Regions from separate parts of the Roseivirga sp. UBA1976 genome, predicted to be linked through region 1. Evidence: riboswitches for the same ligand, from Rfam matches in the RefSeq annotation. Region 1 holds a riboswitch; the other holds the start of a gene.
What was found. A riboswitch is a leader RNA that binds a small molecule or an ion and turns the genes downstream of it on or off. The one in region 1 is predicted to bind S-adenosylmethionine.

Region 1 (3,384 bases):
TTTAGAAGAATCTATCATTATGGGAATTCGGGCGATATCGGGTTCTGCGGCTATCAAATTAAGGAACTTTACCATAGCCGCCTTGCCATCCAGCATCCCTTCGTCCATGTTTACATCTAAGATCTGAGCTCCTCCTTCTACCTGATCTCTGGCAATTTCAAGAGCCTCATCGTACTTCTCTTCCTTAATTAGGCGGGCAAAACGCTTGGAGCCGGTCACGTTGGTTCGTTCACCCACATTTACAAAGTTACTCTGAGGCGTAACTATCAGGGGCTCAAGACCTGAAAGCCGCAGGGTAACTTTGTTGTTTTGATCTAGGTTTGGCTGCTTAGAATCCATGGTGCTTGTTCGGTGATTTTTTAGATAATTGAATCATTTGATAGCTCTGCGAAATAGTGTTGAATCATTCGAGTGATTTGCTTCCATTGACATGCTAATTAATTGTCTGAAACAATGGAATGTGAGCTATGGACTAACCTTGGTGAATACCTGGAAGCCTCCTGGGCAATGAGCCTTATATGCTCAGGCGTAGTGCCACAGCAGCCTCCCACAATATTGAGAAACCCATCTTTCAGAAATTCTCCAACCTGCTTTACCATTTCTTCAGGAGTTTGGTCGTACTGACCAAACTCATTGGGTAACCCCGCGTTGGGGTGTGCACTGGTGTGAAAAGGCGCTTTTTCTGAAAGGGTTTCTAAATACGGGCGTAGTTGTGCTGCCCCCAAAGCACAATTGAGGCCAATAGAGAGTATGGGCATGTGCGAAACAGATATCAAGAAGGCTTCGGTAGTTTGACCCGACAGAGTTCTGCCACTGGCATCGGTTATGGTTCCACTAACCATTACAGGCACGCGCTTTCCTTCTTCTTCCAGTAGCTCTGAAATAGCAAAAAGAGCTGCCTTAGCATTGAGTGTATCGGTTATGGTCTCTACCAAAAACAGATCGACTCCTCCATCTAACAAGCCTTTGGCCTGTTCTTTAAAAGCTATTCTTAACTGATCGAAATCAATGTTTCTAAAACCGGGGTCATTGACATCGGGCGACATGGAGGCCAGCCTATTGGTTGGCCCCATAGAACCGGCCACAAAGCGAGGCTTTTCCGGTTGCTCGCTAGTAAACTCATCGGCCACCTCTCTGGCAATTCTTGCCGATTCATAGTTAATGTCGTAAACAGCATCTTCCAAATGATAATCGGCTTGCGCAATTGTGGTGGCACTAAATGTATTCGTCTCCACAATATCGGCACCCGCATCAAAGTATTGTCGGTGAATTTCCTTGATTATATCGGGCCGGGTAAGGGAGAGTAAGTCGTTGTTTCCTTTAAGGGGATGAGGATGGTCTTTGAAACGATCGCCTCTGAAATCATCTTCAGTAAGCGTATGTCGCTGAATCATGGTACCCATAGCACCATCTAAAACCAGTATTCTTTCTTTGAGAATTTTCTCTATGTCGTAAGCCATTTTACAGATTTAGGGCTTACCGAGAAATTTGGAAGGATTACTCTCATCTTTTCCCCGATGCCTCGAGGCTAGGAATTAGCACCAGGTATTACCCAGGTTGCTAAGACATCTCAGGGCCTAGTCCCTCCGTCTTTCTTGATAAGCACTGCAAATAAAGCGAAAGTTTATGTAGCTACATAACTGGCAAATGGAAAATATGACTGAGGCTGATATTTCGAATGAGTAAATCGAAGTATTACATTGGTTGGGCAGGTCATTTTAAGAGACGTATGACAACCTTGAATGAGACATCCACAGCCCACTGTAATCTGGCTGAAGAAGAGCCTTCTCTGAATTTTAAACCGTATTCTTTCTCATATTCAATGGGCTTGCGATCATCGGCTTTCAATTGACTAGACATAGCCCCCAGAGCTATGGAAGACTCAAAGTAAAATGGGCCTGCAATTTCTGCTACAAAACCCAATTGAGTCCGTACTCCCACCCTTTTGTCAACCATACCATAGTTTACGCGCTCAAAGTAGTCGCAATCTTGCCCGCAACTCAGCTTATAAGTTCGGGTTCGGTCGAAACCAAGTTCATTATAGAACAACTCCAGTCCATAGTAGGGAATTACACCTTTAGATGCCTGAGAGACTCCTAAAACAGGCCGACCGGCAATTTGCAAAATTGGCTGTCCATGGCTTATGTATTGTTTAAAAATCAACGATGATTTAAAGCCTGACTTATTACTAAAATAGAGTTCATCATAGTTCAAAACATTTCTATCTATCAGCCCTCCAAGTCTTAGTTCAATTCCTTTGCCTGTTGGCCATACGTATTCACCCGCCAGCATGTGAGAAGTGAACTGGCCTATATACTGAGAACCATAATATTTGAGCATCAGCCTTGGCAAAACTTCAGAAGCAGAACCGTCAGGCTGACTTCTCTGCGCAAAAGCCTTGGATCCACAACAGAAGAGTACAATGTAGTAGAAAAAAACAAACCTACTCATTAGTCTATTTTGGCCAGAATCTGAAACACTCCGCTGTCAGTATAACTTACATTATAAATGCCTTTATCTGTTCTCACTATAAGGTGTGTTGGTGCGTGTATTACATCTAGAGGGGTATCATTGCCAAAATCGAAAAAGCCTTTTAACACTATATTATAAGGGTCGGAGATTCCATAGTGGGCTATTCCACCTCTCTCGCAAACGATTAAATGAGAGCCTCTAACGCTAAGGCCATAGGGCGCTTCTATGTTGTATGATTTGATAAACACCGGGGTTTCAATGTCGCTGATATCTATCACATCCAGTGACTCATCGGCATCGAATCGACAGCCACTATTGCGCAAAGTTGAAAAGGCCACACCATTAGCAGCTACTACCGGATCGCAAGCTGTCAGATGAGAGTAACTGGATATGAGATCGAGAAAGTTATTGTCGTCAAAACCGAGAAAGAACACCTGATTATTGCTACCTACCAAAGCATATTCACCGTATGGGTAAATGGTCTCAAGACCACCGGAGAAAAAAGTAAGCGAACGTCCCTCCGTCAATGATCCATCGTGCTGTATAAAATACTGATCAATGGCGTTTTCATGCAGCACCAGCAGGCTATTCTGCACTATGGCAAACTTGGCCAAAGATCCACCTGTTCCAGTGCCTCCCAAATCGGGGGTAAAATCGTTGCTGTCGGTCTGACAAGACACTACTATTATAGCCAAAAGGGCTAAAACCAAACTTCTTACCTGTAGCATTTAGGGTTATTTATAGTGGTCAATTGCCAGCCAACTACTCTTCCTTTCTTAGGATCGGCACATTCAAAATAATAACCAGTGCCAGGAGGAACGGCTGCGTTCAAATCTTCTCTGTTGAGAATTGACTCGTGTTCAGACAGCACTCTTATGTTGTTCAGATCATTGACATCGATGGCCAAAACAG
Region 2 (3,384 bases), on a different contig from region 1:
ACTCATTTTCAATGCTAGCCAGGCTGTGATTAGGTTCTACAAATTGAGGGATAACAAAGCCATATACTTTGTCACCAATTCTGCGAGCCTGGGCTACCAGCTTAATGGTTAGACCATGAGCTCTGGCATACTCCAGGTCGGCCGCTTTGAGGCGGTCAATACCCAGATTGGTAATGTCGTTTGGGTGCACATGAATGCCAAAGGCATGGGTAAGCAGAATACTTAGTTTGTATTTGGGGTCATAGCCCTGAACATCCAGCGTGGGGTCACTTTCGGCAAAGCCGAGTTCCTGAGCTTGTTTAAGAGCTTTAGGGTAGTCGATCCGTTCATTAAATATTTTAGTGAGGATGTAGTTGGTAGAGCCGTTGAATATGCCTCTAACCTCTAGCAGCGGTTCATGTCCAAAATATTCTTCAAGGGTACGAATAATAGGAATACTGCCGCAGACTGCTCCTTCGTAGAGCACCGCTTTTCCTGTTTGCTCCTGCAGTGCTACCAAAGTCTCCAGGTTTTCGGCCACCATTTTTTTATTGGCCGTAACAACCGATTTCCCCGCTTTGAGTGATTCTGTTACAATGTAAAATGCCGCTTCGGCATCATCAATTAGTTCAACCACTATGTCAATAGTTGGGTCATTGATTATCTCCTCTTTTTTGGTAGTAAAGAGTTGAGCCGGCAGTTTTCTTTTCTTCTCGGGGTTTTTAATGCAGATTTTGCTGATTTCACCCGCAAAGTTTCGGGAGTTATTCAACGTTTCGTAAAGTCCCTGGCCAACACAGCCAAAGCCAAAGAGTCCGATATTGATGTTTTTCATGGGTGCTCGTTTAAGAAGTTTTCGATGTGGGTTGAAATGGTTTTGGCTTCTACTAAAAAGCCATCGTGTCCATAGTTTGAGTCTATAAAAGTGAGTTTTGAATGTTTTATTCCGTGAGCCAGTATTTGCTGGTCGTTGCGGGTAAATAGTAAATCTGAATTAATACCTATCACCAGTGTGTTGGCTTTCACCCGTTTGAGCGCCTGCTGTACTCCGCCTCTTTTGCGACCTACATCGTGCGAGTCCATGCATTTGGAAAGCGCATAGTAGCTGTGTGCATTAAAGCGTTTCTGAAGTTTTAAACCCTGATAGCGTTGGTAGCTCTCGGCATTAAAGCCGTCAATCTTTTCCTGGCCATCCTCCTGGTTTTCATTATAGATTTTATCCGTTCGGTAAGAAATCATAGCCATGGCACGTGCAGCTTCCAGTCCCTTCCAGCCACCTTTTGGCGAGCTCGAGAAAAAACTTGGGTCGGCTTCAATAGCCATGCGTTGAGCAGAGCGTATGCCTATTCCCCATGGCGAACTTTTGGCCCCGGCTGCAATAATGCAGAGGTTTTCAAAAAGTGTAGGGCTTTCAATAGCCCACTCCAAAATTTGCTGCCCACCCATGGAACCTCCAAGGCCCAGGTAAATGCGGTTTATGCCCAGATGTTGCCTGAGCTGCTCATGGGCTTTTACCATGTCTCGAATAGTGAGCAATGGAAAGTCTCTCAAATAACGCTCACCGGTGGCAGGGTTGAAGTCTTTAGGCCCTGTACTCCCATAGCATGAGCCTAGTATGTTGGCACAAACAATAAAGTGTTCGCTCGGATTAATGAGGTATTGTTCGCCTACCAGTCCGGGCCACCATTCCAGCGGGTTGGCATTGGCTGTAAGGGCATGGCAAATCCATACGACATTAGATTTACTGGCATTTAGCTTTCCGAAGGTATGATAGGCTATAACCGGATCGGTAAGAAAGCTGCCGTTTTCCAGGCTAAAATCTCCTTTTATAATAAATTGTTGTATAGCGTCTGGCTGAGCACTGGCTACAGCCGACCCTTTAGGGCTTTGAATTAACATGTTCTGAATGATTTGTGTGAAAAGTGGATTAGAAGGTGTATGGCCTAGGCACAACACATTCGATCAGAACAAATAATGGTAATAAGCGCTGCCTGTTGGGTGGCTTTCACCCAACCTCTGAAAGGTTTTGTAATTGGATTAGAAAGCATGTTTAACCAATTTATATTCTCCCGAATGCCACCTGGCACCCATTTTGGGATCAGGATTTAGCACCTTTTCCCGATGGATCGGGAGTGGTTGCTAGCGCTTCATAGAGCCTGTCTCTCCACGCTTCTTTATAAATCGATTCGTTCCCTTTGAATCGGGATTGAATGACTTGATGGTGCAAACGTAACAGGCGTTTTTCACATTTCAAAACAAGCCAAAGGAAATTTAAGTAAGCTCAAAGAGCTTCTTATATTGCAACCATGCTGTCTGTATCGTATGAAGTATTCTATGCTGTAGCCTGCCACTTGAGTTTTTCTAAGGCGGCCGAGGTGCTTTGTATTTCTCAGCCTGCCGTAAGTAAGCAAATAAAAAAGCTGGAATCGCTTATTGAAGTGCCGCTTTTTGAGCGCCAGGGAAATGCCATTGCACTTACTCCTCAGGGCGAAAAAATGCTTACCTATTTAAGAGAAGCCAAGTTGATTCAGAACCGAATGGAGGCGGATGTAGAGATCATAAAAAGCCGGATGACAGCAAAGGCCGAGCTTAAAATTGGAGCTAGCACCACACTTTCGCTTTACGTACTGCCTAGGGTGCTTTCTTCTTTTCGTAAAAAATGGCCGCTGGTTAAAATTACCCTAATCAATCGGAATACGGAAAATGTACTTAAAGCTTTGAAAGCACATGAAATCGATTTGGCGGTGGTAGAAGATAAGCAAGAGTCTAATGCGCTGCATTATGAATTCTTTATGAACGACCGCATTGTGCCAGTGTGTTCTGCGCGTAGTCCTTTTGCCGGGCGAGAGGTTTCTATGGATGAGTTTAAGGCCGCACCACTGGCCATGAGAGAGATTGGCTCAGGAACTCTTTCGGCTTGGTCCAGAACCATGTCTAAATGGAATATTAAAGCGAGCGATCTCAATATAAAAGTTAGGCTTGGTGGCACGGAAGTGTTAAAGAACTTTCTTATTGAAGATGATTCTATTGGGTTTCTCTCTCCGCTGGCTATAAAGCGTGAAGTGGCTCTGGGGCTTCTTCAGGAGGTGAATATTCCGGGGCTACTCATAGAGAGAAGTTTTAATTTTGTCACAAGGACGGGAGAAAGCCTCACCGACACCACCCGGGCGTTTATCCGCGAGGCAAAGAGTGTTTATAACTAACGGTTATAGGTTGTTACATTAATTCATTTGATTGGTTATGATTGACGATGCAGTTTTGCGGCATGCATCAGTCTATAGCTCCTTCCATTTCACTGGCCACTCATCTGGAGTGCTCTCATTGTAATAAGCACTACCCTCTAAACACTCTTCAGACCTATGCCCACTGTTGCCAGAAACCATTGGTTGCTAAGTATGACTTTGC

Region 2: linked by a shared signal. The riboswitch ahead of B3763_RS09650 (homoserine O-acetyltransferase family protein) and the one ahead of B3763_RS15135 (homocysteine S-methyltransferase family protein) in region 1 are both predicted to bind S-adenosylmethionine.

What each region holds. Positions count from the first base shown of each region.
Region 1 covers NZ_DDDQ01000147.1:5,012-8,395, forward strand. The annotation lists gene metH (methionine synthase) at 1-339, opposite strand, end outside; gene B3763_RS15135 (homocysteine S-methyltransferase family protein) at 438-1,460, opposite strand; SAM riboswitch class I at 1,501-1,605, opposite strand; gene B3763_RS15140 (hypothetical protein) at 1,714-2,451, opposite strand; gene B3763_RS15145 (hypothetical protein) at 2,451-3,200, opposite strand; gene B3763_RS15150 (hypothetical protein) at 3,188-3,384, opposite strand, start outside.
Region 2 covers NZ_DDDQ01000098.1:37,891-41,274, reverse strand. The annotation lists gene B3763_RS09655 (homoserine dehydrogenase) at 1-814, opposite strand, end outside; gene B3763_RS09650 (homoserine O-acetyltransferase family protein) at 811-1,878, opposite strand; SAM riboswitch class I at 2,036-2,162, opposite strand; gene B3763_RS09645 (LysR substrate-binding domain-containing protein) at 2,286-3,182, shown strand; gene B3763_RS09640 (threonine synthase) at 3,245-3,384, shown strand, end outside.